DNA from 2 places in the Paenibacillus sp. FSL H3-0329 genome. Region 1 is predicted to be linked to the other one. Evidence: riboswitches for the same ligand, from Rfam matches in the RefSeq annotation. Region 1 holds a riboswitch; the other holds the start of a gene.
The links. A riboswitch is a leader RNA that binds a small molecule or an ion and turns the genes downstream of it on or off. The one in region 1 is predicted to bind cobalamin.
Positions count from the first base shown of each region.

Region 2: it holds a riboswitch for cobalamin, as region 1 does, so the genes downstream of both, NSQ66_RS04505 (DUF4430 domain-containing protein) here and NSQ66_RS02310 (anaerobic ribonucleoside triphosphate reductase) in region 1, are expected to answer to the same signal.

Region 1 is NZ_CP150150.1:522,428-528,294, reverse strand. Features, by position in the region: gene NSQ66_RS02335 (DUF3221 domain-containing protein) at 105-449, shown strand; gene NSQ66_RS02330 (hypothetical protein) at 766-981, shown strand; gene NSQ66_RS02325 (undecaprenyl-diphosphate phosphatase) at 1,259-2,062, opposite strand; tRNA gene NSQ66_RS02320 (tRNA-Thr) at 2,786-2,857, opposite strand; gene NSQ66_RS02315 (MTH1187 family thiamine-binding protein) at 2,952-3,260, opposite strand; cobalamin riboswitch at 3,639-3,874, shown strand; gene NSQ66_RS02310 (anaerobic ribonucleoside triphosphate reductase) at 4,116-5,867, shown strand, end outside.
Region 2 is NZ_CP150150.1:1,040,511-1,046,377, reverse strand. Features, by position in the region: gene NSQ66_RS04505 (DUF4430 domain-containing protein) at 1-2,504, opposite strand, end outside; cobalamin riboswitch at 2,674-2,877, opposite strand; gene NSQ66_RS04500 (hypothetical protein) at 3,005-5,867, opposite strand, start outside.

The DNA.
Region 1 (5,867 bases):
ATAATGGATATGCTGCTGTTTATTCTTATATTGGTAATGTACAAAATGCTATGCCTGTGCAACCGATTTTAAACTAATGTCGTAACCACTAGAGGGGAAGGTCCATGATTCAAAAACCACGTACTACTATTAAATGGACTCTTATTTTTGTTTTTTTGTTATTAGTCACCGCCTGTAGTAAGAATGATGAAGTTTTGAAAGGAATTGTACATACAATAGATGCAGAAAATAAAAGAATTTTAGTAATTTCCGAATTAAAAGAAGAAGACTTGAACAAGGAATACAAGGAGGTTCTCGAATCTAATGAGTACTCTCAAGCCATTTGGGTAAATAAAGTTGCACCTTCTAAATATAAAAAAAGCGATGAGATTAAAGTATTTTTTGAAGTAAGTGATGATTCATTCCCTGCACAAGTTACCGCCAAAAAAATCACCAAAATCAAGAATTGAGCAAAAAGAATAGAATCTACTATAAAGAAGCGGCGTCTCCAAAAGGGGCGGCGCTTCTTTGTGTAGATTTAAGGAGAAATCCATATTTATAAATGCACTCTGTGCAAAAAAGTGACCCCACCACTTTCGGCAGGGTCTAGATCTATTTTATAAGGGGGTTATGTGATTACTATAATCCTCTTAGCTTAAATAAGTATGAAGCCCGTCTAAAGATTTGCTGAAATATTATTATTTTTATCGAAACCGATCAAATATAGTAACGTATCAATCTTAATTTTCAAATTACTACATATACAAAATGGAGGTGTGTATAAAGATGAAAATATTCAGTCTATTGCTTGTAGCATTGTCTTCCATTGGAGTAGTTGCCACATTCGGATTTTCAACATTCAGCTTAATCACAGGAATTATAGGAGGGCTTATTGCAGCATTTGCAATTTCAGGCTACTTGCAGTCTGTCAGACGTGATTACCCCAATGAGAGCTATGAGAATAAACAAGTTAAGTATCAGTCGAACTATAATACTTGGTAAGCAAAAGCCCCACCTTAAACTGGTGGGGTTTTTCATATTCCCAAACACTTGTAAAATCACTTTGTGATATTAATGGTAGAAGAAACAAACGAGGGATAATGGCTAGCTGTAGAAGTGCTTTCACCGAAAATTCATTCCTTAGTTCATAGACTACTTGAGCTTTGTCTTGTTTGGTGATTTCCCCTTGTTTTGAACCTCTAGTTTAATCTGTGCAGGATATGATGTATAGCCCTTTTTAAAAGCTTCTTTCCCATGATGTTCATATTGACTAATCCAATTACTGTATGACAATTAAATAGAAGAGAGCTGCTAAAACAAACCGGTATAGAGCAAACCACTCCAATCGAAGTCGCTTAATCAGTTTGATGAACGTCACTACTGCAATCATTGCCACAAGAAAGGATGTCGCAAAGCCAATTAACATTAGAAGTAAATCGTCAGAACTCAGCAAATCACGACTATCGTACAAATCCAACAAGCTTGCACCAAACATAACTGGCACGGAAATAAGGAATGTAAAATCTGCGGCGGCTTTTTGGCTAGTGCCAAGCAACAGGCCACCTGAAATTGTCGAACCTGATCTCGAAAATCCCGGCCATAACGCCAAGCATTGGAACAGACCAATTCCGAAAGCCTGTTTATAATTAATCCCATCGATAGTATCAGCGGTTTCAGTCCGCCTATTCCGCGCTGCAATGATCATCAACACCCCACCAACAACTAGACCGATCAAAACAGGGGTTGGACCAAATAATTGGCTTTTTATTGTGTCCTTGAAGAGAAGATATAGGATTAATGCTGGTAACATAGCCAAAATCATATGAATGACATTTAATCCTTTGCTTTTGGAAAAATCCATTCTAATCATATTAACCCCAATTTCCAAATACCTTTTCCAATAAAGAATTAGAACTGCCATCACTGCACCCAACTGAATAACAATTTTAAAAGTTATTGCAGCATCTCCCTCAAAGCTAAGCAAATCGCCTGCTAAAATAAGGTGTCCAGTAGATGATACTGGTAAAAATTCAGTTAAGCCCTCTATTATGCCAAGTATTATTGCTTTAATTACGTCAGTCATCAGTGGATTGTCCCCTTTCGGAAATAAAATCATTTAATTTCCAGTATAAGGGAGACACGTAAACTTCCCCATCGATTAACCTAACAATATTCAATTCAGAATGACATAATTGTCACATTGCTCATTATTTCAGTCTTAAGGGGGCTTTGGTTTGCAAAACACAAAATATTAAGTATAATGTTACTGTCGAAACGCTAAGGCGTCTGTACAGGATGGCTACCTGGCACTGATGATGGCAGGCCAAGCGCTTTATAAAGTTTTCTTTATGTGTATTTATACTTTAGGAGCGTGGTTATCTATGAAAATTAATATTACCGCACATTTTAACATTAATATTACTTTATCTCTTCATCTGTTAGCCGTAGCCAGTCTTGCTTATGAACTCAGTTCACTGACGAGCTCGTGAAATTCGAGCGAAAAGTATCTGTACTAAGACACCTTGTGGTGTCTTTTTTTATTTTTATAGTAATTACCATCTAACCAATCTGCCCCCGCAAGAGAAAAGCAGCTTATGCTGCTCCTCCTCCACCATCCTTCATTCTGACTGCTGTCAGCTTGCGACACACCTTCCATCTGCTCGACAGTGACCACTAGTCATACCGTTTTCATTAGCGATTTCGCCATGTCTTATCTTTTAGAAGAATGTTAGAAGCCAGGGGATTTAATGAAAAATGACGCGGTCCCGAAACCTCGGAAATCCGCGCCACGTATGGTTTTTTGGGATGCTGGTGAAGGGAATTGAACCCCCGGCCTACGCATTACGAGTGCGTTGCTCTACCCCTGAGCTACACCAGCTTAAAGCTGATTTTTCTGTCAAACAAAAAATATTATACAACTTTCAGCCAGAAACGCAAGCCTATTTCTCCCTGTTTTCCGCCCTCCTAAACTGCTAATCCACCTGTAGCTTACGCTCCACAGACTCTAACTTTCCACGGCTAGTGGAGGGTTTATCGCGGCGGTCGTCTATTTTAAGTGAGGTAGAGACACGTTCTGCACCTGCGGCAAAAGGAGACTCATGCAAAGCTTCTACCGCGGCAAAAATGCGTTGCAGAGGCCCTTCGATGATCGTCCCCATGGACGTAAGTTCATATGTAATCCCTTCTACTGTCTTCAGCACCCGCTGCATATCCGCAACATAGCTGCTAAGACTGGTACTGCCTGTTCCAATTGGAATAACTGTAACTTCAGCAATAGGCATGAGAATACCTCCTCGAAATTTTATAGTACCTATCTTCTTCCATTGTAACAATTCCACCGCTCTGTCACAAACTAAGCAAGATTATCCTCCCTTATCTCTTCTATTTCTTCTGATTACTCCAAAATATGACTTTGGGCTAAGAGTATTTTCTCATGCGCAAATTCTAGGGTCATCTGCACTATATTTATGGACTCTTTGTGGCATCTTTTCGGACAATTTATGAATCATTTCGCATCTCCCTGTGGATCAATTGTGGATTACTTATGGACAGCCTGTGGATCATTTGTGGAGTACTTTTAAAGAACCCGCTCCCCGCGCGGGTTTTCTAAAAAACTGTTTACAAACACAACATCTTGGGTTATTTTTATCTAACGACAACAAAATATAGTGGAGACAGGCGCTTTGATCCTTAACCGGATTTAGAGCTTAATAGGGAAGCGCGGTGAGAATCCGCTGCGGTCCCGCCACTGTAACCGGATGGCCTTCTTAAGCTTCTGGGAAGCTTGAGAATCCACATCTCCCGGCAGATGCCACTGAGGGTTAGGAACACCCTTGGGAAGGCGCCGAGAGATCCCACGGAAGCCAGGAGACCTACCTGTTTCGACGACACCAACTATTGATGCCTGCGAGGAACAGGGATGGTGTCCGCATGCGGTCATCTACGTAGAGACCTCTGCAAATATCCGTGTGGATATTTACATAACGCATCGGGCATTTTCTGCCATCCTCGGGTAGGGGATGCTTTTTTTATGTAATCAGAACAAATATACGACTGCTTATGGCAGTCCAACTTCCTATGGATATATGGATTTGATGATAGATGTTTTTCTTTTATACTGAGAGGAGAGCTGTACAATGACGTTGTTGGAGAGACAATTTAATGGAGTAGAAAATGCACGGGAAGTTCTTTTAGAAGAGCTCATTGATTTAGGCCGGGATATTATCGACAGTCGGGATATGGACCTATTGCGCGAGAATGCCAATTTGAATGGAGAGAGTTTCTCCGGTAAAATGAGCAAGTTCGGCAGTGAATATTCAAAATGGTACGCCCGCAATTTTACGATGCCGCCGCAGCTAGTGCAGGCTATTGATGACAATGTCGTCTATGTGCATGATCTGGATCAATACGCGATTGGAACGACGAACTGTATTTTTATCCCGTTTGATAAACTTCTCCGTGAAGGTTTCAATACCGGCAACGGCAGCGTTCGTCCTCCGAACTCAATAATGACTGCTATGTCTCTGGTAGCGATTATTTTCCAATCCCAGCAAAATGCTCAATATGGTGGTGTATCCGCCAATAAACTCGACTATGATCTGGCACCTTATGTAACCAAATCCTTCGCCAAGCTGTTCCGCAAGGGTCTGGATTATTTTGAAGAAGGACAAGCTGATGAATCTTTGGGCGAGATTACGATGAGCCGGACCGATCTGGCGGAGTTATATCCAAGAGCGTTCCGTTTTGCACTAAAGGAAACCGAAATCGAAACCCTGCAAGCGGCTGAAAGTATGGTACATAATCTGAATACCATGTCCAGCCGATCCGGTGGACAAATACCGTTTACCAGCATCAACTACGGTACTTGTACTTCACCAGAAGGTCAGCTTGTGATCAGTTCTCTGCTAACAGCAACTATGAACGGACTTGGCAGCGGAGAAACACCAGTGTTCCCGATTCAAATCTTCAAATGCAAGCAAGGAATCAATCAACAACAAGGCGATCCTAACTATGAACTGTTCCTAAAAGCGGCTGAATGTTCTGCGCGCAGACTATATCCAAACTTCGCTAATCTGGACGCTCCGCTCAACTTGCAGTATTATGATCCAAGTGATCCTGATACGGAGTTCGCTACAATGGGCTGCCGAACCCGAGTGCTCGGTGACCGTTTTGGTCGTAATCATTGCTCTGGAAAGGGCAACCTTTCCTTTAATACACTGAATCTGGTTCGGCTAGGTCTGGCACACGGCACAGTAACAGGCAGACGTACCATCGCAGACGAAGCTGGCTTCTATGAAGATCTAAATCATTATATGGATATTGCGCTGGAAGGACTTCTTCATCGGTTCCACATTCAAACCGCACAAAAAGCTAAAGCTTCCGATTTCATGATGCGAGAAGGCGTCTGGGAAGGCGGCGAGCATCTTGCACCTGATGACACTGTAGGCGATCTGCTAAAGCATGGCAGTCTGTCTCTTGGCTTCATCGGTATGGCGGAATGTATGAAAGCTATGTACGGCAAACACCATGGCGAGGATATGGAAGTTCATGCCAAGGCGCTGGCTATTGTGCGTCATATGCGGGACTATTGCGATCGGAAAAGTGAGGAACTGGATCTCAACATCACTCTGTTCGCAACTCCAGCAGAAGGTTTGTCCGGTAAATTCACAAAAGTTGATCGCAAGGTACTGGGTTCCATTCCGGGCGTAACCGACCGTGAATATTATACGAACTCTTTTCACATCCCTGTATACTTCGATCTGGGTGCTGCTCAGAAGATCAGCTTGGAAGCTCCTTTCCATGAATATTGCAATGCCGGGGCTATTTCTTATGTCGAATTAAACGGCAATGCCCGCAACAACCCATCGGCTTTTATCAAAATCATTAAA
Region 2 (5,867 bases), 520 kb from region 1:
GCACTGATGCTTGGATCAGCATCCCGGTTCGTTTTATACTTCCATCCGCTGCTTGGGCCTCCGTCAAATTCAGCCAATCCGTCAATAGATTTCACGTAGATGCTTCCAACGTTGCCGGATGATACTACCTTGGTGCCTAATTGACTGACTAGTAAGCTATAAGCCGTTTCGCCCTCTTTTAGAGCTACTGTTGTACTGGCTAGGATGGTTCCCTTCCGGCTATCTCCAATCACTGAAAGGGTAGCGGTAGCTTTAGCTGGAGCAATAACAGACGATCCAACAGTCAGAGACTGAGTATAACGCGCTACGCTCGGTACGCTGTCTTTAACATAACCGGTAACAGTCATTGTATAGCTATTTGCCGGGAGACCCCCCTCAACAACAGCTACACCTTGTTCATTCGTGATTACCTTCTTATCACCAATCGAAACCTGCACACCTGCAGCTGGTGAGGTAACCGGATCAGAAGTGAAGCTGTCCTGATTCCACACCCACTTTTTCTGGGAAACCTTTACGGTAAAAGCTTCATTAGCTTTTGGCTGCGTTGGGGAAAGCGCCACAGAATCTATAACCTGTGTATTTTCACCTGCATAATAGACAAGCACACGATCGGATTCCTGTAGTTCGAACGCATCCATACCCACACTTGGATATATCCACTCCCCGCCGCGTGATACTACGAAGCTCCACCATCCGTCGTAAGTACCTTGCGAAACTCCATGGATACCTGATACAAAGTTGCCATAAGACGATTTGGTGATATCTACTTTAAAATCATCGGTAGATCCTAGTTGCTGCAACGCTTCAAGAGCATTGGAGGCTTTTAAAGTCCCTTCACTAATCAATCCTTCCGGGCCTTCAACGGTAAGAGAAGCTGTTACATTCTTAGAAGTTACCTTTATAGCTTTTGTATATTTAGCAACCGTTGGCGCTTTACCTTCGCGGTAGCCAGTTACAGACAGTGTATAGTCACCTGCGGGCACATTTCCTGAGAATACGGCCTCACCTTTAGCATTCGTCGTTACCGTGTGAGCTCCAATTTGGACCTGAACACCCGCAGCTTTTGCCGTTACAGGAGAGGTAGTATTCGTAGCAGCGTCCCATTTCCACGTCTTACTAGTTACAGTGACAGTAAAAGAATCGCCCTCTTTAAGATTTTGTTTGGAAAGGGTAACGGAATCCACAAGTTTAGTGTCATCTCCGGCATAATAAACCAGTACCTGATCTGAATCTTTAAGTACAAAATCACTCATGCCTACATCGGGATTAATCCATTTTCCGTCACGTGATACAACATACATCCATCCGTCATAACCACCAAAGCTTCCAGCAGCAATACTTCCGATGCCAGTCACATAACTGCCCGAAGGATTCGTGATCGGCAAGTTCGTTTGAAGCGCCAGCTTCTCTAACGCTCCAAGTGCGTTGCCAGCATAGGCGTACCCTTGTGCCAACGTGGCCCGTGGTCCCTCAATCGTTACAGGAGCGTAGATGAGTGAGCTCTGAACGGAGGATTTGGAAAAATCGTATAGCTTACTGTTGCTTCCTTTATACAGCAAATTATACGCAACCAGCGCCTGAAGTCCTTGCTCTGTCGCCAGAACATTACTGCTTCCACCACGGCTATGGGTGAAGCTACCATCAGCTAGACGATAGCTAAGCAGGTTCTCCATTAGATCCACTTTGTTTTTGGTGTATTCTAATCCACTAGGATCAACTCCGAAGGATGCGAGTCCAAGGATTGCTTGTGCGCTACTTTCAGCACTGTCACCGTAACCCCCATGGCTATCTTGAGCTGCAGATAACCAAGCTACGGCTTGTAGCCCTGCTAAGTAGGCTTCGGGATTATTTTTATGTGCCGCCAGAGCCGTCAAGGTTATCGCTGTCATATCAGGCTCACTTGCGCCTGAGGTTAATGCAAAGCCCCCATCCGGATTCTGTTTGGAGAGAATCTCCGTAAGGAGCTTATCCGCCGTCCATTTCGCGTCACTTGGGATATTATATTTACCAGAATCCAGCGCAAGTAAAGCATATACCGGATTATTTAGCGTCTGTTCACTGAGCTTGCTGTTATTATAAATTTTCTCAATCAGATTATAGCCAGGAGTCGTTCCGTTACCAGCAAAGCTAGTAGGATCTGCACCAATCGCTCTCACTGCGAGCACGATTCGAGCATAATCGGTTACATTGGCGAAATTGCCAGCTGCATCCTTTACTTTTTTCTCAAGCTCTGAATGGTAACTGGCTGGCAGCTTATATCCTGCTTGCGCTAATCCAATAGCTTGCCAATCCGATTGCACGCCACCTTTCAAGAGATATTCTGCAGCCGCATAAGTCGCATCCGCAACATTAATCCGCTCCGCAGCAGTTGCTTCCAGACCGGAGCCAGCGCTCGCTTCTGCAAATATTTGTCCTGCCGGAGCAAGAGATGTTCCTAGAATTGAAATGACCATGAATAAGGCCAGCCCAAGTGCTACAAACTTGGAAGACATGATTTTCTTCATTGTTTAACCTCTTTCTGTATAAGAATGGGTACTGCTGGGAATAAGACGCATAACATAAAGACCGCCCCTTTGGAGGGCGGTCAGGGAAGATTACAAATCGAGGCTGAGGCGCTTGCTTCCTGCCAACAGTCCATCTGTATATGTTCCACATTCTTACCCCACGAAGAATAGAAACGCTCACGAAAAAGGCAGGTCTCCTGGCTGATGCTTCATCGCTGTTCTTCACCTTCCCACCCTACCTTAGGGGCAGTGGCTTATAGAAGAAAAACTCCGCACATACAGTGGCGGGACCGCGCCGGACTCTTGCACCGGACTTCCCTTTTAAGCAGACGACTAGATTGATAGAGTCTGCACCTTTTCCAGTATGTAGTATCTTATTTTGACATCCATAATCATATCTATTAATACATAGCATGTCTATAGAAAAGCTTAGTAAGGGCAGCAAAAAAATGAACAGCAATACGCCACCTGCCGGTAGGTATTGCTGTTCAGAAAGCTTGTTATTCGACTGTTCCTTCCGGACTTGCAGTTGGGGAAGGTTCAGCACTTGAATCAGAAGCTGGTGGAATATTAGGATCGGGATCTACGATCAATGTAAATCTTCCGGCTTTGATCATACTTTTCTCTAAAATTGTCGCTCCAGGCTCCAATGTAACCTCAACCTGATAGGAAGGTTGTTCCCCTTCAGTCACAGCTGTTGCGGAAGGCAACCCAGTGCTGTCCTCAGCATCAGAGGAAGGCGTAGGAGACGGAGATACATCAGCTACAGCATTAGTAGCATCTGCACCTTCTGCTGTTCCTCCAGTAGTGCCAGCGGCATCTGACTCGTCAGCGGCGTTTCTCTCATCCGTCCCATCCGTTGACGGCACTGGACAAGTCCCATTCGTAGCAGCGACCTTAAAGCTTTTATCTATCTCTGTAGACGAAGACATTAAACTAATCTCAGTCGGTTGAAACTGCACACAGTCATCTGCACTTGCGAAGGTGAACACCAATATGCTGCTCCCCTTATCTCCTTCGCCGCTCTGATCCTTCAAGTATACTGAAGCCGGAGGCAGCACATTGCCTGCACTCTGAACAGGGGTCGGCTCAGGGCTTGTTCCCGGCAGAGCCGTCTTCGTATCATCCGGACGCAGCATACTGAATACGATAATTGCAATAATCACCAGAATACCCGTAATGGAGCCGGAGATTAAGAGTCGAAATCGGCTGCGGCTGATCCAGCGCGCCAGCGGGGAAGCCAGTTGGGAGCGGGCTTCATTGTACACATTTTGCAGAGCAGGCCGAGCTGCCGCGACATAGTTCTTTCGGAATTCCCGATTCTTGAACGCTTCACGATCACTGCTCAGGAAATACTTCAGAATCGCCTTACGGTAACCCGGTTGCAGCTTTTTATTCGAAACCGTAAATAAAGGATTGCCTTGCGACCAAGCAAAAAACCGATAGATGATTTCTTTGTCGGAACCGGCTTTACGCTTTAACAGCTCCAGAAGCGCATCGTAATCCAGCGGACCCCCTTCACGCTGAGTTGTATAGTAAAAGGCTAGCGGAAGCCGTTCAAAGGGTTCTAGAACACGCGCCTCTTTTAGCAAACGACGACCCAGTAGCTGCACATCATCTAGTTCCTGCGGAGACAATCCTGTAAAAATCTCTTCATTTGGCTTCTCTTCACCAAACCAGCGGTAAGCGGCACGCAGCGCATTCTCTTTCTGCTTGCTAATCCTATCCAGTGGCGGCTGCCAATCGACAACATTACCATACCGTAAAAAAACTACCTCCAGAAGCTCCTCCTGCGTCATATCAGAAAGCGATAAGCGGTTCAGTAAGAATCTATCTGCTGAAGCAGCAAGATCCTGCATTAGGGAGAGTGCCTTAGGAGCAACTCCTGTTCCTTTGCGGCGATCTTTTTCTGCCTTATCTACAATTTCATGAATTTCCGCCACAGAAGCCACCGGATCATGCTCCAGCTGAAGCTTTTCTAGCAAATAATCCTTCACAGCATTTTGAGCAAAAGACTGCTCTAACGCCACTGGCAGGAACCGCCCCCAATGGAGCACAAAGCTCAGAATATCCGCAGATCTGGACGCCGCAGCTAGTCTTGATTCCATATAAGGCTCAAGTAGCTGCTTACGGAAATAAGTTTCAGACATCACGCGCTGGAAGTAAGCTGCACTTAACTCATCATTACTCTCAATGATCCCGTAAGCAGCACTCAAAATATCCTTGCGGCCCGCTTCCACACTATGAAGCATCCCATTGATGAAATAATCCACGATTCTGACCCTGTAATTGTGATCCTTAAGTACAAAATACTCTTTAAAGCATTCCATAATCGCCGGATCTGGCACATTTCTTTGCCGAATCAGATCAAATTCCCGGTCAAACCGTTCTAAGAAAATATCATTCAAGCGGATTCTAGAATGAATTGCACCGTCTGGCTTTAGGTATGAAAGCAAACCACTTAGCACCGCACTCTTGTTTTCCGTATATAAATGCTCGTTCCCTTGCTCAATCTCATAAAAGATAGCCAGCTCATTATAGAAAGAAAGAGATAGCTTGTGCTCAGGACTCTCTCCACGCAGAATCTGATCGGCGAAGCTTACGAAGTCGTTAATATCTCCTGGATTCAGCAGTAACAGCTTCCATACCAAATCAGCATAAGGCTGGCGGGACTCGCCAAAATCGACATTCCCCATCCGTCCGGAAGCCAAATCAAAGGTATAATCCTTCTCAATACTGCGGTCACCGGGACGAAGTGAACCTTTTTCCACAAAGCTAAGATGTATATATTTACGGCTTTGCGGTTCATTCGCATACGTAATCACGCCTAATCTACGGCGGAATTCATACGGCAGCACGCTATACAGAATTTCTGTAAGCTCCACCGCCCGCGCGGACAACTCGGTGATAGGTACGTTTAGAGCCACGTAGATTTTTTTCTTACCTGCTACAGAGAGCATTACCGCTTGCAATAACGCCTTGAATATCCCTTCATCAATCCCTAGCAAGCGTAAGCCTGCGATTGGATCCGGGCTGCGGTCTGTGCGAACAACTGGAATAGAGGGCAGCTCCGGCAAGGTTCCACCAAGCTCTCCAGTATAACGCTCTGCAAAATCAGCATGCAGCCAGTCTCCATAGCTCTGCACAATTTCTTCGGAACGTGAAGCAGGTACTACATAGTTATGTGCAAAAAAAGCGCTTCGTTGGCCTGTGAAATCGGCCGCTTGATAACGACTAAGCCCAATAACTGTATCCCCGTTCTCAGCATGAAATAGGTGCAGCGCACCAGGATATGCAGCCTCATCCTTCTCCCCACGCGCGGTTAACTCCGCAGGAGCATCGTAGAGGCAGAAGGGATGAAGG